One region of the Ruegeria sp. C6 genome, then DNA from elsewhere that is predicted to be linked to it. Evidence: riboswitches for the same ligand, from Rfam matches in the RefSeq annotation. Region 1 holds a riboswitch; each other region holds the start of a gene.
The links. Region 1 has a riboswitch for cobalamin ahead of ACR0MJ_RS11670 (DUF1636 family protein). Riboswitches for the same ligand answer to the same signal wherever they lie in the genome.
Positions count from the first base shown of each region.

Region 1 (5,939 bases):
GCGGCGTTTGGGGTCTAGCCCGTCCGCGTTCGAGAACTCGTCCAACAGCGATTCCAGCCGCACCATGCGATCTGGTGTGCCGCTTTCCTTCATCGGGGGTGGGATATGGCCCAACGTAACCGCCCCGATCCGACGCTTGGCCTGCGCGGCCTCGCCGGGGTCGTTGACTATGAAGGGGTAGATCACCGGCAGATCGCCGATTAACGCCTCGGGCCAACATTCGTTGCACAAGGCGACTGATTTTCCCGGCAACCATTCCAGCGTGCCATGCGCGCCGATATGGATCAGCGCATCCGCGACCAATCCTTTGCGCAGCCACAAGTAAAAGGCGACGTAGGCGTGGCGCGGTGTGCGCGACAGATCGTGATAGTCGTCATCGCGCAGTTCGGGTGTGCCGCGCTCGGGCTGCAGCGCGATCAGAGCCTTTCCGCGACGCAGCGCAGTGAAGTGGAACGCGCCATTTGTGAAAGCAGGGTCGTCTTCGGGAGTGCCCCAAACCTTATTGAGATCGGCGCGGAGTGTTTCCGGCAGCGCCGCCAGCGCCGCCTGATAATCCTCTAGCGGCCATGAAATCCGGGCATCAAGAAGAGTTTCAGCAATCGGCTCGGCAGGCGCGGTGTCATACCCTTCGCCTTGCAGATCGAGCAACATTGCCTCAGCCGAGGCCAGCGCATCCAGACCCACTGCATGTGCCATCTGCCAGTCTTTGCCGGGATAGGTCGATAGTACCAGCGCCGGAACCTGCTCCGCTTTGGGTTTGTCGTGAAGGTTCAGCCAGCCGGAGATGCGGTTGATGATGGCTTCGATCCGTTCGGGTTCAGCCCGATGAGCGAAGCGAGAATACTCGAGATGCGGGTCGCGTTTGCCCGGCTCTTTGAAGGATACGATGCCCGCGTTGATCCGCCCGTCCACTTCCGGAAGGACCACATGCATGGCAAGATCAGCTGGTGAAAGGCCACGTTCCGCTTCGGCCCACGCTTTGCGGCGTGACGTGGCCAGCGCGACCTGAAAGACCGGCACCTCTGCCACATCGAGAGGTGAGGTGCCTGATGCGCCCTTGCCTGAGAATGAGGTGGCGTTGACGATCGCCGAAGGCTTCAGCGCCACAATAGTCTCGCGCAGCCAATCGGCGGCATTTGGTGCTTTGAGCGACGGGGCAAACAGGCCGACGGCCTCAAAACCTCGCGCGCGCAAGCTGCGGATCAGCGCTGCGATTGGGGCTGTGTCCGCCGAGGTCAGATAAGCACGATAGAAGGTTACGATGATACGTTTCGCATCACCGGGCAGAGCGTTTTCTGCAGGGATCACGCCGCGATCTGGGCACCAGGCACCGCATTCAGGGATGGTCTTCGCGCCCATGACCGGACCTGCATACAACCCCGCAGCCAGTGCCATCTGCGCCAGAGCGGCCTGCGCTGCGACCTCACCGCCGGTGTCGCACAGATGCGCCAGCCGCCGCAGGGTCGAGACAGGCAGGGTAGAGTAATCATCCAGCCGCGTATCCTCGCGACCGTCTGCGGGCAGCACGGCCAGTGCAATCCCTTTGGCCTGCGCCAGCGCCAGAACCTGCTGCAAGCCGTAGGCCCAATAGGGCACTCCACCGATCAGACGGATCAGGATGCCCTTTGCGCCCTCCAGTGTCTGCTCGACATATGTGTCGACTGAGAGGGGATGCTTCAGCGCCGTCAGATTGGCCAGCCGCATCGTTGGCATGCGTCCTTCAGGCCCACTTCCACGATGCCATCCCGCCGCGAAAGCGCCAAGGTCACTGTCGGAAAAGGACAGCACCACAAGGTCCGCCGGGCTCTGACCCAGATCGGTCGGGGTCTCGGTTTCTTCGAGCCCATGGCTTTCGCGGAAGACGACGTGCATAAGTCTTACTCGGCAGCCTCGGTTACACCCACGAGGATATCGCGGATCTCGGCCTCTTTGATATCGTCATGCTCGGCAATGACCACAAGGCGCGAGCGACGGTCTTCGCCGGGCTCCCACGGGCGGTCATATTGGTGACGCACGCGCGCACCGACGGCCTGAACCAGTAGGCGCATGGGCTTGCCCTGAACGGCGGCATAGCCTTTGACGCGCAGGATATTCAACTCGTTGGCCAATCGTTCAATCTTGGCGACCAGATCAATCGGATCGATTTGCTCGGGCAGTTCAACGATGATGCTTTCGAAATCGTCATGCTCGTGATCGTGATGGCCGTCGTGATGGCTGGGACGCGCGTCCATGTCATCCTCGGCCGCGGCTTCTAGACCCAGCACGACGCGGACGTCCACGGCACCCTCGGCCACTTCGACCACGGGCATGGGGCGGGGCGCTTCGGCGGCGATGATCTCTTTCGCTTTCGCAACGCCTTCCGGGCCAGCCAGATCGGGCTTGGTCAGCAGAATGATGTCGGCGCAGGAAATCTGATCCTCGAACACCTCGGACAAGGGAGTTTCATGATCAATCGAGTCATCTGCCATGCGTTGCGCATCCACCGCCTCGACATTCGGAGCGAACCGACCAGCGGCCACGGCCTCGGCATCGGCCAGAGCAATCACGCCATCGACGGTGATTTTCGAGCGGATATCGGGCCAGTCGAACGCCTTCAGCAGCGGTTTTGGCAGGGCAAGACCGGAGGTTTCGATCAGGATGTGATCGGGGCGCGGCTCTAGTGCCATCAGGGCTTCAATGGTCGGGATGAAATCATCGGCCACGGTGCAGCAGATGCAACCATTGGCCAGTTCCATGATGTTTTCCGCCGGGCAATCAGGAATGGCGCAGGACTTCAGGATATCGCCATCGACGCCGACATCGCCGAATTCGTTGACGACCACCGCCAGACGCTTGCCCTGCGGGTTCTGCATCAGATGGCGCACCAGTGTGGTTTTGCCCGAGCCCAAAAAGCCGGTGATCACAGTGACGGGGAGTTTCTCGAGATTGCTCATTTCAGGGCTCCAATCGGGGGAATGCGGGCCGCACAGTTTTTGCGGAAATGTTCGGGACGTTCGCGCCATTTGACCAAACCGTCCTCGGTGGCGAGGTATTTGGCTGCGCCTTCGACGATGGTTTCGACATGGTCGATCTCGTTCAGATGCTCATACACGAAAGTCCAGCGATCCGGTCCTCCGCGTAGCACGATCGAGCAGCCTTCATCGCAATTCGACAGGCATTCCACAGCTTTCAAGGTAATGCCTTCGGGCAGGCCCGCCTGTTCAAGCGCCTTGTGCAGCAACGTGCCGGGGCGCTGGGCGTCATCCTCGACAGGCAGCCCGCGACGGCAGGTAGTGCAAACCAGCAGTTCGACCGGTGCGGTCTCGGTCATGTCTCTCATCCCCCCAAATCCTCTTCGTGGGGGACGGGGTTTCATGCGGGCCGATCACAGCCCCACACCGGAACACCCCGTCCGGTTTCATCTTCGGGCGTTGGCAGGTCTCCCGGCTTGCGGATGTCAGAGGAGGCCTCTGTCGGATGTCCCGCCTTCCCGGCCATACTGCCAGTGGCTTTGGGCACCCTCTCCGGTCACGGTCGCGGGGGCGGCTGCGTTTGACGGCAAAAACCGCTGACGCATTCCCTTTTCATCTGCTCTCGCAGACACCAACGAAAGGGACATGCGGCAGGGCAGGGTTGCTTGTCAAGCGAGTCGCGCCGATCCGTGAAAAAGCGGATAAAAAGCGACCTGTCGGGGTCGCTGGGCGGCATGATACTTCTGCAACGACGTGCTGGCATGGCAGCAAGATGCGAACAGGAGGATACCGCGCATGAAGGTAGGGTTTATCGGGCTGGGGAATGTAGGGGGCAAGCTATCTGGATCGCTGCTACGAAACGGTATCGATCTGACGGTTCATGACCTGAACCCGGATCTGGTGACCGAATTCGTCGCCAAAGGTGCCAAAGCCGCCGAAAGTCCGGCGCAGCTGATGCGTGATTGCGATGCGGTGATAACCTGTTTGCCTTCTCCTGCGGCCTCGGATGCGGTGATGCAGGAAATGTTGCCAGAGGTCGGCCCTGGCAAAATCTGGATGGAAATGTCGACCACCGACGAAGCCGAAGTCAAACGCCTTGGCGCAATGGTCATCGAACGAGGCGGCGCAGCGGTGGATTGCCCGGTTTCGGGCGGATGTCACCGGGCAGCGACGGGTAATATCTCGATCTTCGCAGGCTGTGATCGTGAGACTTTTGAACGTATCCTGCCATTCCTGACCACCATGGGGCGGCGCATTTTGCACACGGGCGATCTGGGCTCGGCCTCTGTTCTGAAGGTGTTGACCAATTATCTGGCTACCGCCAACCTGATCACCTGCGCCGAGGCATTGGTGACAGCCAAGGCCGCCGGCATGGACCTTGGAACCACCTATGAGGCGATCAAGATATCGTCAGGCACATCCTTCGTGCACGAGACCGAAAGTCAGGTCATCCTGAACGGCTCGCGCGATATTTCCTTCACCATGGACCTGGTGAAAAAAGATATCGGTCTGTTTCAGGAGGTCGCCGACCGTGCCGGAGTTCCCCTTGAGATAAACCCATTGATGATCAAGATTTTCGAAGATGGCATCGCGCGATATGGTGAGCGTGAACTGTCCCCGAACATCATCAGGCGGCTAGAGGACGCGACCGGACTGGAGATCCAGGCGCCAGGGTTCCCAACCGAGATGCTGGACGACGAGCCAGAAGAACCGGGTTACGAGGTGATCCCGCAGAATCGGTAGATCAAATAATCGGCAAGCGTTGCGGCTGTCTGGCGACCTGGTTGGACAAAATTCTGGGGCTATTCTAAATAGGTCAACAGTAGTCCAACACCGGCACAGGCAAGAGAACAACTTATGACGAATGAGACCTTTCTCATCGTAACAACGATGAAAAACGAAGGGCCTTTCATGATCGATTGGGTGGCCTACAACCACGCAATCGGTTTTGATGACATTCTGATTTATACCAATGATTGCGCTGATGGTACCGATGCCATGGGTGACCGGTTGCAAGTGCTTGGCTGGGCTCACCACGAACGAAACAGACTGGGTCCGCGCGCCGCGCCGCAGGTTCGTGCATTTTCGCTTGCGCGGAATCACCCAAGCTATCTGTCATCGGATTGGATTCTCAGTTTGGATGTGGACGAGTATATCAATATCCGTTTGCCCAATAGTGATATAAGAAGCCTCGTTGAGGCCAGTGGCGTGGCGGACGCGATCTCGATCTGCTGGCGCATGTTCGGAAACGCGGGTCAGAACGATTTCGTTGATCGACCTGTACCTGAGACTTTCTTTCTGGCCGCCACCGAAGACGGCTATCCGCATCACCGGACCAAAGGGTTCAAAACGCTGTTCCGCAACAACGGAAAATTCAGCCGTTTTCGCGCCCATCGTCCCAGGATCAATCCAGAAGATGCACCGAACCCTGACGCGCCATACGAAGGCGTGTTGTGGCGGGATTCGGGCGGGAACCTGTACCCAGCAGACCAAGTGAAATGGAAAGCATGGCGTGGTTTCAGCCATGAATTCGCGCGCATTCATCATTATGCTGTGCGCAGCACTGATAGCTTTTTGGTCAAGCGCGACCGTGGGCGCACCAATCATGTGGGGCAGGATCAAGGGCTCAAGTACTGGCTCATGATGAACCACAATGATGTTGAGGATCGCTCAATTCTGGAACACATGCCGGCTATGCACGACATCAAATCTGAGATGATGGCAGATCCGCAATTGGCAGACCTCCATCACCAAGCATGTGAGTGGCACAGATCGAAAGCCGAAGAATTGAGAGCCAGACCGGACTGGGTTGATCTGGTTGAAGCGTTGCAAAATTCCTCTACCGGAGAAGACGTCTATGGGTGAAGCTGTATCTGCTGAGGATCGCCGCAAGAAGCAAGCTGAGCAGCGCGAGCGGAAGGATTCCCTGCGGCGCGAAATGCTCAAGACCATGCCGCATGGACGGCTGAGCGTTGAAATTGGCGTTTG
Region 1 is NZ_JBQFRW010000003.1:23,874-29,812, reverse strand. Features, by position in the region: gene cobN (cobaltochelatase subunit CobN) at 1-1,872, opposite strand, end outside; gene cobW (cobalamin biosynthesis protein CobW) at 1,878-2,933, opposite strand; gene ACR0MJ_RS11670 (DUF1636 family protein) at 2,930-3,310, opposite strand; cobalamin riboswitch at 3,396-3,602, opposite strand; gene ACR0MJ_RS11665 (NAD(P)-dependent oxidoreductase) at 3,708-4,694, shown strand; gene ACR0MJ_RS11660 (glycosyltransferase family 2 protein) at 4,809-5,816, shown strand; gene ACR0MJ_RS11655 (class I SAM-dependent methyltransferase) at 5,809-5,939, shown strand, end outside.

Region 2 (5,939 bases), on a different contig from region 1:
CCCGTCAAGTGGAATGCGATCCCCACCCCGAACGATGAAGCTGTCACCGACAAAGACATCCGCCGCCGGGACCGTTGCCTCAGAACCGTCAGCACGAACCAGCCGAACCGTCGGGGGGGCCAGATCAAGCAGCGCGGACACCGCGTTCCGAGCACGTCCGACACTCCAGCTTTCCAGATAAAGAGAAAGCGAAAAGAAAAATGCTACAGTTGCCGCTTCAAAAAACTCACCCAGTCCGATGGCACCAGCGACGGCAACAACCATCAGAAGGTTCATATCCGGCGAAAGGCGACGCGCCGAAGACCAGGCCTTGGGGGCCACCAGCCAGACGCCAAACAGTATCGCAACCGCGAATAAAACTGCCTCGGGCAAAGGCATCGGAACCTCACCATGTCCCGAAAACAGCCCGAGCGCACCGCCCATGCCGGTTTCAAAAATGTGCCAGACAAAACCCGCTGCCCAAAACCCTCCGCTTAGAGTGGTGAACCGCCGCTGACGTGCAATATGCGCCGCCTGGTCCTGGGCGGCATTTCCGTCATCCCATGGTTTGGCGGTCATACCAGTACTGGCAACCAGCAGCATGACATCTTCGTCAGATAACTTGGCAGCACTTTCAAGAAGTGTCATCCGACCGTTGATCACATCAAATGCAAGATGCTCTTCGCCACCTGCTTTCGGGCCGACGACACGGTTCAGGATCGCCACCTCTTCGGCGCAATCAAGGCCAGAGACCTGAAAGCTTCTACCACCTTCAGGAATTGGACCGGCGGGGGCGATGTCGCCACACCCGCCGCTACCGCATGCGTGGTGACCATGTTTGTTTTCGTGGCCATGGTCGTGGCTATGGGTATCGGATGACATGATTGGACCTCAAGAATCTCTATGGTCCTTTGTAAATAGTTCCTACAGTAACTAGAGCTTCAATACCTTTTGTATTTTTTTCATCCGGGTTCTTTGCCTGCGATATTGTTAGTTCATTTCGTCTTGCGGGCCGGCCGTGTGGATGCAATCTAATTGCAGGTGACGCAAAAAATTTGGAACAGATCAATGCAGAAACGGATCGCAATTACCATCACGTTAGTCTCGATTACGGCTGGTTGCTCAGCCCAGTTCACCGGGGCCAAAAGCAAAGCACTTGAACCAGGCAACGTGCCAGATTCGGTCGTAGCGCTGGCAGGGCCGGCGCAGGATTTGACCACAGCGCGCCTCCTGCCCGAAGACAATTGCTTTTGGTATGAGCACAGCGGACCCGTCGAGACGACATTGGTACCATTGCGCGCGACGAATGGCGCTCCGATCTGCATTGCGCGCGACGCCTGATCGAAATGAGGGCAGCGACGTCCATGTACGCTGCCCAATATTCATGAGCGGGCTGTGACGCTATCTTCGGCAGAGTATAGGAAAGCGGTCGAGCCGGTTTTCACGTTTGGGTAGAGGTCATTGATATGGGCCATGATCATTCTCACACATCCGGAACTTGCGCGACCGCCGATGCTTCTTGGCTCAGGCGTGCCGTGAATTCTGAGATATGTGTCTCGGTCTCCAACGTATAGATAAAGGGCACGAGAGCCGAGAGCATTATTCGGCCCGGGCTCCATGCCATTCCGGAATTCCGCGTATTCGGGGTTGCGCTCGATCATTGAAGCGGTTGGTGTCCAGTGTGGCCATTCGACCTTTCGGCGGATAACATAGGTGCCGGGCTCGTAAAGGTTCCCGCGCGCGATCGCTACGCCATAGCGCATTGCGGTCCCGCCTTCTTCGATATGGTAGAGATAGCGCGCGACGGCATCCACATGGATGTCACCTGGAACCAAACCATCATTTGCCGCGACGCGTCTTGGTAAAAAACGGTCATGAACACCCCACGGATTTGAGGTCATTGGATCGTAACCAATTGGCGTGACCTGACTGTCCCAATAGGTCTTCTGCGATGCGGTTGGCCAAGTTTTGGCGATCAATGGACTGGCCGCAGACGCCGAGAACAGCGCTGTGGTGGATTGAATGAAATGGCGCCTTGTAAGCATAGGTCTCGTCCTGGTTCACAAGTTTAACGTATTTGGATCGCACTATCGCGAATTAATTCGAATCTTAAAGCCTCTAGCAGCTAGAGCTTCAAGAGGTTTCAGGTAACGCTTGGATTACCCAGTTGATCACGTGACCAGTTGCGTGAATCCTGCTTCGGTCGAGTTTACATTGGAATAGGTCGCAAAGACAATTGACACAGGCGAAGCCGCCATTGTAGCGGTGATTTGTTTTCGGTTCCTGATGGCGGAAGCCAAAAGGATTAAAAGGGAATACGGTTCGGTGTTTTCAATGGCGCCAATTCCGTAACTGCCCCCGCAACTGTGAGCGGAGAGCGATGCCAAGACACCACTGGTTCGTAATGGAACCGGGAAGGTTGGCGGAGCGAGCACCCGCGAGTCAGGAGACCTGCCGTAAAGCGCCGGGCTATGCCCAGACTGAACCTGTCGGCCTTACGGTCGATTCAACCTGACAAGCCGCCGGGTGAGGCGGTAGGGAGAAAGAACATGCATATCGAACCGGGCATCGTGAATGGTGCCAAAATCGCGCTTTCCTATGTTACCGCCGCAGGTGCGGCTACTTACGCAGCGAAAGAAACGTTTTCCACATTGCGTGCGAATGGACCTGCATCTTTCGTTATGCGCTCGGTGCTCGCCACCGTTGGGGTTTTCCTTTTCTTCGAAGTCCTGCCGCATTTCCCGGTTGGTGTCTCTGAAGTCCACTTCATCCTGGGGTCGACGTTGTTTCTGCTTCTCGGTGCTGCACCCGCGGCTTTTGGATTGGCAGCTGGTCTCCTGATTCAGGGTGTGTTTTTTGCCCCGTTCGATCTTCCGCAGTACTTCATCAACCTGACCACTCTGCTGGTGCCGCTATTTGCGCTACAAGCACTGGCCAGCCGCATCATCGCACCCGGCACAGCATATGTTGATCTCAAATATGGCCAAGCTCTTGCGCTGAGTGCGACGTATCAGGGAGGAGTAGTCGCATGGGTTGGGTTCTGGGCCTTCTACGGCCAGGGTTTCGGCGCAGAAACCATGGCGTCGGTTCTATCCTTTGGCGGTGCTTATATGCTGGTAATCGTCATTGAGCCGATTGCTGATCTGGCAGTGCTTGCGGCAGCCAAGGCGATGCGCGGTTTGAATAGTACAGGTCTGGTGACTCCGCGTTTGTACAACGCTGCGAAAGCTTGACCAAAGTTTGAAGCGGTGTCCCAAACTTGGGTTGCCGCGAAACAACCAGTAGCCGCAGGACCAAAATTTTATTGTGGCGCGTCTCGAAGGCGCGCCACATTGTTTTTAGCCGCTAGAAACCTGTACCCAACGATCAGGGTGATTTGGGTCCTGTATTCGTAGGAAAAGATACCTCGTTTCCTTCCACGATTTGATCCTGTTGGTGACATTGTCCAGAATCAAATCGCCTTCACTCGAGCGATAAACTAAAACTGCATGGCCACTGCGATTGGTGTCTAAGACAGTTGCAATAAGTAGCTTCGTAGGATCCAAGCCGTTCTGCATTAGTTCAAACTTCTTTTGCAAAGCGAAATCTTCGCAATCCCCCGACCCCTGCATTGGTAGTGTCCAGTATTCCTTTGTCCCGTATTGGTTTTGATCCGAAACGGCGCGGATCCTCCGATTGACGCGCAAGTTAATCGCTTTAACGATCTGTTTCTCCTGCGCTTCTGGCAGACCAGAGGTACGAGTATTCGCGCACGCCCACGAATAATCTTTGCAGAGTGATTTGGCGCCCGATGGCGCCTGAACCTCTCTATCTAGTTTGATCCAGGGAAGCTCAGAAGCTTGCAATGAAGCGGCGGAGACAAGGTAGCTGCATATGATACAGGCCAACGATAGATAAACTGGTAACCGTTCCGAGAGTTTTTTCTGAGCGGAAGTAGGTTTTGTCATATCTGCTTTCCCCATGCTCGTTTCTCCTGGGTATCTGAAGCTACCGAACCAAGAGAACTCTATTTCAATCTTTTATGTTCATCGACGCATTACAACAGCTTATTCAATTTAAAATGCAGAGCAGCAAAGTTCGCGAGCGCGCAGTTTTTAGTCGTGATTGTGTGGGTGAGCTTAATTGAGATTCTTGCAGCGGCATAGAAGAAAACCCGCTAGTAGATCTGGGTTATAAACGCTTGAGGTTTGGGACGGATTTGGATGACGCGTCAAGCTGAACATCTTTGTGCAATGAAATGGGTATCAACCGTTCGCCGGGGCGCACCCTAACAGTGTATCTGCGATTATATGTTTCATGCGGCCAGATGTAACTGGCAATTGCAGATTTCCCCTGAACAAGGTGTGCAGGTTTTGATTGGAAATTCTAAAACAATGACTTCGTCGCTACACTCAGTCCTCTGTTAACGTGCATAGCGACGGGAGCGATGAGTTGGGCAGGTTCAGTGGCCTACGAGACATATTGCGTCAGGTTTCTATGATGCGTGCAAGTTTCGTACGATCGACTTTGGAGGCATGACGCTTGTCCATAGGGATGTTCTTAATCGAAATCACATTTGGAACGCCAAAACCAAGCGCAGATTTAGTCCAATCGTCGATGTGATCCGCGGAACCTTGGACGCAAAGTGTGGGGCCTGCTTTGGTATTGACGAGCGCGCATCGATCTACACCTGGCCATCTCTGTGCCGCGACTTCGATAGCAAAGGGGAAGAGCGTACCTGAAAAGACTTCAATTTCGGACCCGACGCGCCCCCATAACCATAAACGCCCGTCATCATCCAGCGCGCCAGCGTCACCGGTCCGGTGCCAAATGACACCACCTTCTTCGATTTTATTGTTCTTCGAGTGGGTCGGGTCCAAATACCCGTCATTCACATGTGCGCCGGCGACCTGAATTTCATTGTCGCGGATGCGGAGCGTGATTTCGGGCACCGGGTATCCCACAAGTAGACCCCTTCCAACAGCCATGTCGTGGTGATCCTTCACCGTGATATCCGCGGCGTCAAGATGGGCAATCGGTTCAGCCTCGGTCGACCCATAAACGCACACAACCGACAGGCTGTGCCGGGTTCTCAACGCCTCGACAAGACTCGGAAACACCGGACCGCCGCCGGTGAACACCGTGTGCAACGGACCGGTATCGTCGGATTGAACCAGTTTTTCACATAGCGATGGTGGGATGAGGGCCCGGGTGATCTGTTGCGTTTGAAGCCAGCTTTCCAACTGCACAGTCGACATGCGGTCCAGCTTGCTGAACCTCCAGTTGGGTAAAACACTTGTGCGCCCGGCCGCCAGATTGATCAGCGTGAACACCGGAAAGGCCACCAGATCGCGCTCGGCCATACGGCTGTCGAGCAGGTGTGCGATGGCATCGTGCTGCGCCATCAAAAACGCGTGCGAGCGCGGAATGGCTTTGGGCTGGCCGGTTGACCCAGAGGTAAAGGAAATAAGGGCGATATCGTCCGGTTGTACCTTTTGCGCCACCGGGTTACCGCGGCTTTTACCAGGCGTCAGCACGGGCAGGGTCCAGAGATCCGGAACCAGAAACTTCAGCAAAGAATACGCACCCGCTGCACAGAACGCTTTTGGCTTCGTTGTTCGGGCGGCGTGGCGCAGACCGGCCAGCCCCAAGGCTGGCTCTGGTAAGACAACGGTTGCGCCAAGGGTCCAAAGCGCAGCCAGACTCGCATATAGGTCCGCGTTGACAGGCATGGCCAACAACACGCGATCACCTGACTGGATACCCTTGTCCTGCCACCGACCTGCCAAGTGCTGAACGCGCGTGTGCAGGGTTTGAAAGGTGATCTCGCGGCCCTTGCTGTCCACTATGGCTGTCCGGTCAGGAACCCGTTTAACCGCCGCGGCGAATTGGGACAGCAGGTCAGCCATTCAGCTTCCGTCCAAGCAAAGTATAGCGCCGGAATATTGTCGCGCCTTCCGCTGCACTGCGCTCGGCGGAGG
Region 2 is NZ_JBQFRW010000004.1:165,295-171,233, reverse strand. Features, by position in the region: gene ACR0MJ_RS14700 (heavy metal translocating P-type ATPase) at 1-861, opposite strand, end outside; gene ACR0MJ_RS14695 (hypothetical protein) at 1,048-1,320, shown strand; gene ACR0MJ_RS14690 (L,D-transpeptidase) at 1,362-2,024, opposite strand; cobalamin riboswitch at 2,240-2,452, shown strand; gene ACR0MJ_RS14685 (energy-coupling factor ABC transporter permease) at 2,529-3,212, shown strand; gene ACR0MJ_RS14680 (transglutaminase-like cysteine peptidase) at 3,318-3,941, opposite strand; gene ACR0MJ_RS14675 (AMP-binding protein) at 4,446-5,867, opposite strand; gene ACR0MJ_RS14670 (hypothetical protein) at 5,860-5,939, opposite strand, start outside.
Region 2: another riboswitch for cobalamin. It lies ahead of ACR0MJ_RS14685 (energy-coupling factor ABC transporter permease); the one in region 1 lies ahead of ACR0MJ_RS11670 (DUF1636 family protein).

Region 3 (5,939 bases), on a different contig from region 1:
TGCTATCCGGTGGTCGTTCTGACCAAATCGGACATGTGCGATGATCCGAGCCTTTATGTAGATCAAGCCCAATCGCTCGCCCCGTTTCTGACGGTACTTGCGGTCAACGCGCTGGATCACGGCGATCTCGAACAAGTTCTGTCGTGGTGTCCGAAAGGACAAACCAGCGCCTTGCTTGGATCATCCGGCGTTGGGAAAACGACGCTCGCCAACGGGATGACGGGGCAGGATCAGGCCACCGCAGGTATTCGCGAAGACGATGCGCGCGGCAGGCACACAACAACTGCACGCGCCTTGCATCGCATGCGCAATGGCGGCTGGCTGATCGATACGCCCGGCATGCGCGCGTTGCGTCTGCTGGATGCGCAGGAGGGGTTGGATGAGGTATTTTCGGACATCTCAGACCTCAGCCTGGATTGCCGCTTCTCGGATTGTCAGCACGAGTCTGAGCCCGGATGTGCGGTGCAGGCGGCAATCGACGCTGGTACGCTTGATCCCGCGCGGCTGGACCGCTGGCGCAAGCTGCGGCGCGAAGACCAACACAATTCCGCTTCGGTGGCGCAGGCCCGCGCCCGTGACAAGGCTTTCGGCAAGATGGTGCGCAGCGTGATGCACGAGAAAAAATCCCGTAAAGGGCTATAACGAAGCTGGGCACCGACCTACCGGTGCCCAGCGCTATCAGGCGATCAGCCTAGGCCAGACTGCCGCATTCCGTCTTGCGAATGCACCGATATGGCCGATCTTGGACACTCCGAATTCGCTTGGTGCAAGCAGATGGCGCCCGGCTTTGGGTCCATAGAGATCGGCAAGACGCCAGACAGCATCCGGCGGCACCATTTCATCATCTGCGAAGGTAAACAGATCGACACGTTTGCCCAAGTCTTTCCAGCGGGCGGCGGGCAGTGTCGTGCCGATCTCTGGCACATAGCTTTTGGGGGCGGTGCACCATTTGCGCCATTGCCAATAGACTTGGGCAGGCAGGTCCGATCCAAACCCGACCAACCGCCCGGGCAGGTAGCCAAGCGCCTTGACCACCAGCGGCGCGTGACCATACCAAAACAACGCCGCCAAAGCGCGATAAGGCCAAGGGTGATCCGCCAGCGTTACCAGACCCGAACAGACACAGATCATCCTGTCAATCTGATCGATATCGGGTTGGATCGGGCCAAACATTCCGCCCAAGGAATGACCGATGCTCCATAGCTTGGCCTGCGGAAACCGTCGGCGCATCTCGGCCCGGGCGGCTGGAATGTCGATCAACGCCCAATCGGCCATGGTGACATTTGACCGCTTTTGCGAACCCACCAAAGAGTGACCAAAATCCCGGTAGTCATAGGTCAGGCAGGCCATGCCCTGTTCTTCGGCAAGCCATCGGGCGAAGTACTGATAGTAATCCCTCGGCACCCCAGTCGCACCGTTTATGACGACCACCTTTTCGGGGTCGGCAACCGGACGGTAAAGCCGCGCCGACAACATTGCCGGGTCGGACGGGATCTGAAAATCCTCGGTCACAACCGCCAGCTGCGTGTCCAACATGGTGCCCTCCAATACCGACTGAACTGATCAGTTCACCCGAAGCGCCTCAAGTCAAGGTTGACGTGGCTGGACCGTACGTCACTTGCCTGACGCAATCTTCTTGACTCGGGCACGGCGCAGCCGCTAGCCATGGCGCGATGGTTCTCGCGCCCAATCGGGCCGGGATGAAAAGGGAACACGGTGCGGTTCTGCCCGGATAAATCCGGAAAGAACCTAGTCCGAGACTGCCCCCGCAACTGTAAGCGGAGAGCAATGCCGAGATACCACTGGCCTTGAAGGCTGGGAAGGTCGGCAAAGCGATGACCCGCAAGTCAGGAGACCTGCCATCGGATGTAGAACCGAAACTCGGGCGGGGTGTCCGGGACGGGTTTGATCGTGCTCCGCAACGACCAACCTGTGCCACGCCCTCGCCTTGCGCGCGGAGGGCGCATTGATGATCTGGAAGACCAAAACACACGAATTCACGGCGACCGTGTGCCAACGTACTGGCGCACCCTGCCCCGCATTGGCGCAGATGGCGCGGGCTCTGACGCAGGCCATGTCGTCTGCACAGCCGATCACAAAACCTGAGTTCGAAATTGAAGGCAGCATAGACCTGTCGCACTGCCCAGAGGGGTGTACCGCCCGCTTTCGCGCCCAATGTGATCAGATCCGCGTATTCTGCGGCGCCGATCCTGAAACTGCGATCGACCGGCTTGATGACTACGCTGACATGATGTTCGGGACCGAGTTCAGCAGCCTGCCCTCTGACCTGCTGAGGAACCATCCGTGCGCCATGCTTGAGGCTTCGCTTCTGGTACCACATACCGGTGGCGAAATCTCGCCACATGTTGGTGTCTAGGCCGTCAAACGGCTTGAACACGGGCCGGTTCAACGGCCCAAAGCATCTGGGCATTTGTCTCGACTGCGCAAGGACGCACCGTACGCAATCGCTTCAATGCCGCCTCAGGCCGTTCACCGCATTCAACCATCAGACGCAGAACCACCATCCCGGATCGGCCACAGCCACCACGGCAATGCACTAGCACACGGCCACCACCTGACAACGCCTGACGGGCAGTCGCGCCAACGCGGGGCCAGCGCTCCACAATCTCCTTGGGTGGCGTGCCAAAATCTTCGATCGGCAAATGCACCCATCTGCTGGCACGCCCCTGAATATCAGCGCCAAAATTCCGCGCACCATCCTGAATCATCTCGACCTCAGTGGTCATCGAGATCACAAGTCCCGGCTTCCAGTCTGCGATAAGATCAAGGTCTTCTGTATACGTTCCTCCACGCCCAGGCATTGAGGACAAGGCCAACGTACCTCCGCCAACCTGCAACGCATAAACCACCAGTTGCGACATAATCTCCCCCCAAACAAACTTCACCCAACAACATACTGGTCCAGTAAATAGAATAGAGTGGATTTTAGCCGCATACCCACGCATTCCAAAATGAAAATCGTCCCGGCTGGCTGTGGACGCGGGCGGCGGGGGCCTCTACGCTGCGGCGTAACGCGAATCCGACAGAGCAGACATGACCGAGACGCCCAGCCCCGCCTACCAGGTTCTTGCCCGCAAATACCGCCCCGAAACCTTTGCCGATCTGGTCGGTCAAGACGCCATGGTGCGCACTCTGAAAAACGCCTTCGAGGCGGACCGGATCGCGCAGGCCTTCATCATGACCGGCATCCGCGGTACCGGCAAGACGACGACCGCTCGGATCATAGCCAAGGGTATGAACTGCATCGGTCCCGATGGCAGCGGCGGCCCTACCACCGAACCCTGCGGTCAATGTGAACACTGCGTAGCCATCATGGAGGGCCGCCATGTCGACGTGATGGAGATGGACGCCGCCAGCCGCACCGGTGTCAATGACATCCGCGAGATCATCGACAGCGTACGCTATCGCGCTGCATCCGCGCGCTACAAGATCTATATAATCGACGAGGTTCACATGCTGTCGACCAGCGCTTTTAACGCGCTGCTCAAGACGCTGGAAGAACCCCCCGAACACGTGAAGTTCATCTTTGCCACCACCGAGATTCGCAAGGTCCCGGTGACCGTCCTGTCCCGTTGCCAGCGCTTTGATCTGCGCCGGATCGAGCCGGAGGATATGATCGGACTGCTGCGCAAAATTGCAGGTGCCGAGGGGGCACAGATTGCCGAGGATGCGTTATCGTTGATCACCCGGGCCGCCGAGGGATCGGCGCGGGATGCGACCTCGCTGCTTGATCAGGCGATCTCGCACGGGGCCGGTGAAACCAGCGCGGATCAGGTGCGCGCGATGCTGGGGCTGGCCGATCGGGGCCGGGTGCTGGATCTGATGGATATGATCCTGCGCGGCGATGCTGCAGGCGCGTTGACCGAGCTGAGCGGGCAATATGCCGAAGGGGCTGATCCACTCGCCGTCTTACGCGATCTGGCTGAAATCACGCATTGGGTTTCGGTGGTCAAGATCACCCCGGATGCCGCCGAAGATCCCACCGTTTCCCCCGACGAACGCGCCCGAGGTCAACAAATGGCCGAGGCTCTGCCCATGCGAGTCCTTACACGCATGTGGCAAATGCTGCTGAAAGCGCTCGAGGAAGTTTCCGCCGCACCCAACGCAATGATGGCTGCGGAAATGGCCGTGATCCGCCTGACCCATGTGGCCGACTTGCCTAGCCCGGAGGAGCTGATCAAGCGTCTGCAAGATACGCCTCCGCCGCCCAATGGTGGCCCCGGCAGGGGAATCGGTGCGCCGGGACATGCTCCTGCCGCGCCACAGGCTGTGGCCCGATCGGCCTATGCCGCATCGGGAATCGGCGGCAACGCAGGCGGGCCAACAGCTGCGCTGGCCCAAGATGTGCAGGCAGCGCTGGCACGCTATCCAACATTTGAACATGTGGTCGAACTGATCCGAGCCAACCGGGACGTGAAGTTGTTGGTCGAGGTCGAAAACGGCGTGCGTCTGGTATCCTACCAACCGGGTAGGATCGAGTTTGCCCCAACCGACAACGCCCCGACCGACCTGTCACAACGATTGGGCGCGTCGCTGCAGCGTTGGACAGGCAACCGGTGGGCCGTTTCTATTGTCGCTGAGGGCAACGCACCGACCATTGCCGAGGTACGGGACGCTGCAGACTTGGCCCTGAAAGCCGAGGCTGAACAGCATCCTCTGGTGCAAGCAGTGCTGACTCATTTCCCGAAAGCGCGGATCAAGAGCATCGAAACCGCAGAACAACGCGCCGCTCAAGTCGAAACCGAAGCCCTGCCCGAGGTCGAAGACGAATGGGACCCGTTTGAAGAGGACTGACTTTCGAGCATAAGCGCACCTCAACCAAATGCTCCCGCACCCGCCACGGGCCATCGGCTGGCACCGATACCCCTGAGCGGCTTTGGGCCCGGCAGCGCGCCTTGCGCGCTGCCGGGCCCAACGGGAGGAAAGGTCTTGCCAAAGACCTTGACGACGGGCGGGAGTATCCTGACCTCTTGTGCCGCACGGTTACGCTTCGTATCTAGGCCACAAATCGAGTGACAGGAGATTACCGATGCTAAAAGGTTTAGGCGGCCTGGGTGACATGGCCAAGATGATGAAATCCGCGCAGGATCTGCAGACCAAGATGACTGACATGCAGGAAGAGCTGAACACCATCATGGTTGTCGGCGAATCCGGTGCCGGGCTGGTCAAGGCCACCGCGACCGCCAAGGGCGAGTTGAAAGGTCTGGATATCGACCCGTCGATCTTTAACGGTGACGATAAGGAAGTGGTCGAAGACCTCATCCTCGCCGCGATCAAGGACGCCCAAACCAAGGCGCAGGAACGTTCACAGGCAGAAATGGCCAAGCTGACCGAAAGCATGGGCCTGCCCGCAGACATCAAGCTGCCGTTCTGATACACCCTCCTGACGGATCTATGGCCGGGGCGTGTTTCTCTGGCCCAATTGCGAGGGTCTCACGGTGAGTTCGAACAGTGACATCGACAATCTGATCGACCTGATGGCCAAGCTGCCCGGTCTCGGCCCCCGCTCGGCCCGCCGCGCAGTCCTGCACCTGATCCGTAAACGCGCCCTGCTGCTAACGCCGCTTTCTGACGCCATGCAGCAGGTAGCCGTAACTGCCCGTGAATGCCTGAACTGCGGCAATGTGGGCACCACTGATATCTGCGACATCTGTAACAACGAGGCTCGCGCAACCGGAGAGCTGTGCGTGGTCGAGGACGTCGCCGACCTTTGGGCGATGGAGCGTGCCGGGGTCTTCAAGGGTCGCTATCACGTTCTGGGCGGCACTTTGTCGGCTTTGGACGGGGTCGGCCCGGATGAATTGCGTATCCCCCGGTTGAAGGACCGGGTTGTGGCCGAGAGTATCACCGAGATCATCCTCGCCCTGAACGCCACCGTCGATGGCCAGACCACTGCCCACTACATCGCTGATCAGTTG
Region 3 is NZ_JBQFRW010000002.1:50,832-56,770, forward strand. Features, by position in the region: gene rsgA (ribosome small subunit-dependent GTPase A) at 1-642, shown strand, start outside; gene ACR0MJ_RS07825 (alpha/beta fold hydrolase) at 679-1,536, opposite strand; cobalamin riboswitch at 1,658-1,878, shown strand; gene ACR0MJ_RS07830 (hypothetical protein) at 1,970-2,377, shown strand; gene ACR0MJ_RS07835 (phosphatase domain-containing protein) at 2,382-2,882, opposite strand; gene ACR0MJ_RS07840 (DNA polymerase III subunit gamma/tau) at 3,055-4,815, shown strand; gene ACR0MJ_RS07845 (YbaB/EbfC family nucleoid-associated protein) at 5,051-5,395, shown strand; gene recR (recombination mediator RecR) at 5,460-5,939, shown strand, end outside.
Region 3: another riboswitch for cobalamin. It lies ahead of ACR0MJ_RS07830 (hypothetical protein); the one in region 1 lies ahead of ACR0MJ_RS11670 (DUF1636 family protein).

Region 4 (5,939 bases), on a different contig from region 1:
GCCCAGCCCCCCCAGCATCCAGAAGATGACAGAATGGGCGGCGCGGCTATCACCGGCGAAGATCAGATAGTTGGTGATGGCCGAAAACAAAAATGACACAGCCAGACCCGCAAGGATCAGCTTTTCCGGTGCGCTGGTGCGAAGCCCATGAACCAGCGCCAGCACGATGCCCGACGCCACAAGACCGCCGCAAAAGGCAGCCAGAGGCAGAGTCCAGAAACCCAGAATATCTCCGGTCACGGTAATTACAAACACCGCCCCCGCTGCCGCACCCGAGGACAGGCCGAACAGAAATGGATCGGCAAGGTCATTACGTGTGGTCGTTTGCAGCACCACGCCAACGATGCCCAGCCCGGCACCGATCACGGCTGCAAACAACGCGCGGGGCAATCGCAGGTCGAATACGATCCTATGCAGCGGCGACATCTCTCCGTCCTGCAACCCGGTACCGCGCAAGATTGCGGTGAAGGTCTCGGACAAAGGTATCGAGGTTGTGCCGTAGATTGTGGAAATCAGCAAAAGGGCGGCCAGAACGACCGCCCCCAGCAACAACGTCAGGCCCAATCGGCCCATATCAGCTCTGACCCGGATGCATCGCGCGCGCCATCTTCGAGATCGCTTCGATATTTGCCGGTCCGGGCGTCAGCTCTTCGTAGCGCAATCCGATCCAGCGTTCGTTCTTGACGGCATCAGTCTGCGACATGACGGGATGTTCCTGCAGGAACTTGAAGGTGTCCTCGGCACCATTGCCGGTCTGATAATCCAACAAAACCAGGAATTCCGGGTTCGATGCGGCAACGGCCTCCCACGAAGTGCGGCCCCAGCTCGTGTCCATGTCATGAGTGACGTTTTCACCACCGGCGGCAGTGATCATCGCATCGGGAATCGCGAATTTACCGGCGGTAAACGGAGCATCTGCAGGACCATCCAGAAGAAAGACGCGGGGCTTGGGCAGTTCAGCAGTCTTGGCTTCGATCGCTGCCAGCTGCTCTTTCCAGCCCGAGACCAGAGCTTCGGCCTTGTCTTCGACTTGCATCACCTTGCCCAAGCGCAACACATCGCCAAACAGAAGATCCATGCTGGCTTCGGGGCGATCCTTGTCCAGATGGACACAGCTTTCGGTTAGAACCAAGGTCTTGATTCCGAACGGTTCCAATGTATCTGGGGTCACATCACCACCCGGCTTCATGCCATAGTACCAACCGGCAAAGAACAGGTCGGGTTCAACCGCCACCAGGTTTTCGACGGTCGGATATTTCGGCGCAAGCTCGGGGATGTCGCCGCGCAGGGCATCAAAATCAGGGCTGGTCTTGTACCAGCCGGTGATGCCGGTCAGGCCGACGATCTTGTCCTGCAGACCCAATGCAAAGGCCATATCGGTCATGTTCATGTCATGCACAACCAGGCGCTTGGGCGCGGTATCAAAAACCAGCGGTTCGCCGCAGTTGTCTACGGTGACTTCTTGCGCAGCAGCACCGCTTGCCATGGCGGTGGCCAACGCCACGGGCCAGATGTATTTCATCTCAGTGTGTTCCTTCGACTAAGTTGAGACTGTGGTTCTTCGAATATCAAGCGCCGGGATCACGCGGCCTTCGTGGAGAAAGCAGAGGAAATCAACGCCAAAAGTTTCGCGGACTCTTTCGGGTGTCAGCACCTTGTCCACCGACCCAAACTCGATCATGAGGGTCGATTTCATCAGCGCCACGTGTGTGGCGAATTCGGGGATCATGACCAGATCGTGTACGATCATGACCACGGTGATCCCAAGCTCGGCGACCAAAGACAGCATCCGCCCTTTTGCATCAGGATCCAGATGGTTGGTCGGTTCGTCCAGAAACAGCAACGAAGGGTTCTGCGCCAAAGCACGTGCGATATGGGCACGCTGACGTTCGCCTCCAGACAGTTGGGCCATGCGCTTGTCCGCGAGATTGGCGAGACCGGTCAGGTCTAAAATCCGGTCCAGCTCTTGCGCGTGGCCTTCGGTAGAGCGGTCCGCACGGATGGGTATTTGCCCCAGCGCAACATAATCGCGTAACGCCAAGCGTCCATCGGGCAGTTCCTGCTGACCTACCACTGCGATCATGCGCGCACGCTCTTTGGCGGAGAGCTGTTTCAGACTGCGTCCTTTGATCCGAACATCGCCAAGTGCCAGCGGCTCAGCGCCGCACAACAGATTGAGAAGCGTCGTTTTCCCCGCCCCGTTCGGGCCGGCGATGGCTAGAATGGAACCCTCGTCCAACTCGAACGAGACGCCCTGCAACAGGACATCTCCGTTAAGGGCATAATACTCAAGGTTTTCGGCAATCAGAAAGGGTCGCAACGTCATTGCGATGCCCCCTGTTCGATCCGCGGCATGCGCGAGAGGGTTTTATTGAACAACGCCTGCGGGCGATCAGTGGCATTTGTCCAGCCATCCGGGCTTTCACGATACTGCGCTGCAAACTCAGCCAGCGCCTGCACCTCATCCGCGGTCTGAATGCCACCAAAAAGGTATTGCGCCTTTCCTACGGCCTGGAACCCAACCGTTCTGGGACTATCGCAGCCTGCCATGCAAGACGACGCGCGGATCGCAAAACTGCGATGTAATTTCCCGGTCAACGCATCGCAAATTTCATCAAGGGGCAGCCCTTCAGTGCAGCTTTCGCAGACTAGAATGAAATGATCAGGCGTATCTGGCATGGTCCACTCCACTTGTTTCCAAGCGCATGCGGAAGCTGCCGACAATGTAAACACGCGATTGACGCGCCATCAAAGCCTCCTTCCAGGACGCCCCGCCCCGGGTTGGTTAAACATCTGATGGCAGGTCTCCTGACTTGCGGGTCCGCGCTCGGCCAACCTTCCCGACCCTGTGGACCAGTGGCTGTTTGGCCTTGCTCACCGCTTACAGTTGCGGGGGCAGTTACGGAATTGGCACCTTTTGGCAAACCTCACCGTATTCCCTTTTCATCCCGCGGCAACACCACCGGGAACCATCAATCGATTGAGTGCCCGAGAACACCGGACACGTCAATGATAAAGTCGAAGGCACCCAACTCTGGTCGAGGATCGAGCGCGGGCAACCACGTGTCCGTAGCACCAACCGAATGGGTTGGGCTGCGCGCCGAATTTGTCTGGCCACGGCTGTCCATAGTTGGTGTGTTTGGAAATTAGACAATCTGAGGTAAGCTGAACAAATTTAGAGGTTTAGCTTTGTCAGCGCCTTACCCCTGTTTGATCATTGCCTGGGTTTATCCAAGGAGACGGTTCTTTGACGCATGTTTCGCAAAACGCATTGCCGCCGGATATTGTTGATGATGTCATTGACCACAATCTCGAGGCCGTTGCACGGTGGAAAGGCCATCGCTTAAGGGCTCAGCATGGGCGCAGTCACGGGTGCGTGGCTGCAACATTCACTGTCAGAAACGATCTACCAGAACAGTTCCGTCACGGCCTGTTTGAACAGCCCGCTGCCTATTCAGCCGCACTTCGCTTTTCCAACGGCGCGCATCTGGATGACCGGAAATCGGATGCCCACGGGATGGCGATCAAGCTTTTTGACGTGCCAGGCCCCAAGCTGATCGACGCCGAGGCACTTGCGCATCTGGGGACCACACAACTCAGCGACGAGTTCGATTTCGTATTGGTCGATCAGGATGTGTTTCCCAGCTACGTCCCCGATGAATATGAGCGATTGGGCAGGCTTGTCGCCACATTACAAGCGGTCCAGCACGCGATCAAAGGGCGACGAAAATGGAGCCTTAGGTTGATCACCAAAGGGCTGCGCGCAGGATTTCGCGCCTTCCTCACTCGTGAAGGCAAGCGTCAGTTTCGCGTCGCGAGTGGTTTTGCCTCGAACTATATGCACTCGCCTTTTGAGGTCCATTTCTGGTCGACAACACCGTATCGGCTGGGCCCCGATCTAACGGTCAGATACTTGGCCCGCAGCGCGAAACCAAAAATTCCGGCACATCCGGTAGACGACCCAGATGGGATCGGGCAGTGTTTGCGGCAAGATGTGGCCGATGGAGATAATCACTTCGAGCTGTGTGTGATTGAGCCCCCGCGCCCGGCCGACGAATTCGATGTGCTCGACAATCGCATCGGGTGGGCATGCGACCCGCAACCAGATGCACCTCTTGATCCGTACCATCATACCGTCACGCCCGTGGCGGATATCACGATTCCCAAAGGTGCAGAATTTGATCCGCAGAATGGAGACGCGATGAGCTTCTCGCCCTGGCGTGTCACGGCAGATCACGAACCTTTAGGACCGATTAATGCGATCCGGCTCAGAACCTATCTGAGCTTGGCCCGCGCCCGGTTCCCGAATCGATGACCAAACGGAGATGTATTGATGCTGGACGTTGATGATCTGATCAAACTCGGATTCGAGATCTCCCCACCCGTTACGAGCTATTTGGCCGCGATCAGGCTTGCAAACGCCGCGAAGATCCACCGACCGCGGCCCTATACGATGGGCGCAGACTACACGACATGGCCCGGCGTGTTTTCCCATCGCTGGATCGGTCGGCATACAACGCCAGAAGACCTCTCACCCGTCCTGCCGTCGGAAAGCGAAGTTGTTGATCTCTTTCGCCGACGGACACAAATGGATGGCAGCCCGCTTACCTTGATGTGCCCGCAAGGATCGACACTTTTGTTTATCTCGGCCGCACAATGGTTTACTGACAGTTTCCTGCGCACCTTTGGGGCGAAGGGACCGGTTGATCAGACGGATTCGAACCACGAGGTCGATCTGTGCCAAATCTACGGGCTGAACGATTTTCAGACCGACATGCTGCGCGAACGCGATCCCGATACCTATGAATTAACCCACCGGTTGGCCTTTCGTCTGGATACACAAGGCGAGATGTGGGCCCCGAAGCTGTTTCAAAAGAACCAATCCGGTGGTGTTAAGCTTGCGCCCCCCTTTGATGGCAGTCTTGCCACTGGCGAGAATTGCGGAAAGCCCCTTCACGATCCATGCAAGCTGTGGAATGCGGTGAAACGGGCGCATCCGGGTCTCAGCGATCACGCGATTGACCAGATACTGCTCGATTTTCATGCAACCGGGCTCGATAATGGCAATGGTACCATAGGCTATATCGCGATCAATACACTGATGTTGCGTGCCCATAACACCTTTGCCGATCTGTTGTGGCGCCAAAAGCGCGGCATATCAGGCTGGGATAAAGAGCGTGTGTTCCAGACTACACGCTGCACCTTGATCGCATTGCTGATCAAGCTTGTGCTTGAGGACTACATCGCCCACATCGCCAATATGCCTTTCAAACTACCCGTTGGCGTCAATCGCTGGCAACCGTGGCATCATTCCAACCAGATCGCGATTGAGTTCAATTTGCTCTACCGCTGGCATTCGATGATTCCCGAGCGATTCATAATCGACGGCGCACAAGTTGGCCCGGAGGGGTTCAGATTCAATCCACGACTGGTCGAACAAACAGGCTTGGCGGAAATGATCCGATCATTGTCGCGCCAACCTGCGGCCCGCATGTCGCTGCGCAACACGCCCGATTTCCTGTTCCAAAGGCCTGCGCCCGGTGCTCCTGCCCCTGTCGAAGCTACAATTGCCCTGACGCGTAAGGCGCGTCTTCCGTCGCTGAACACTTATCGTCATCATTTCTGCCGCAAACCGCATTCAAGCTTTACTGAGATGATTGGTGATCAGCCGTTTGCGGAAGAATTGATTGCCGACCTGAGCCGGCTCTATTGCGACGTCAATAGGGTCGAGTTGTTCCCTGGTCTCTTTGCGGAACAGCACAAGGGCGATGTGATCATGGGCGATCTGATGACATCGATGGTGGCGTATGACGCGATCACGCAGCTTATGAACAACCCGATGGTATCCAAAAATTTGTACTCGGCTGAGACTTTTTCAGAGAAAGGTTTTCAGTTGCTGAAGAAAACTTCGTCATTCTCGCAGTTGGCGCGTTTTGTTG
Region 4 is NZ_JBQFRW010000002.1:236,322-242,260, reverse strand. Features, by position in the region: gene ACR0MJ_RS08780 (iron ABC transporter permease) at 1-573, opposite strand, end outside; gene ACR0MJ_RS08775 (ABC transporter substrate-binding protein) at 575-1,522, opposite strand; gene ACR0MJ_RS08770 (ABC transporter ATP-binding protein) at 1,541-2,326, opposite strand; gene ACR0MJ_RS08765 (DUF1636 family protein) at 2,323-2,679, opposite strand; cobalamin riboswitch at 2,782-2,989, opposite strand; gene ACR0MJ_RS08760 (catalase family protein) at 3,248-4,315, shown strand; gene ACR0MJ_RS08755 (peroxidase family protein) at 4,334-5,939, shown strand, end outside.
Region 4: another riboswitch for cobalamin. It lies ahead of ACR0MJ_RS08765 (DUF1636 family protein); the one in region 1 lies ahead of ACR0MJ_RS11670 (DUF1636 family protein).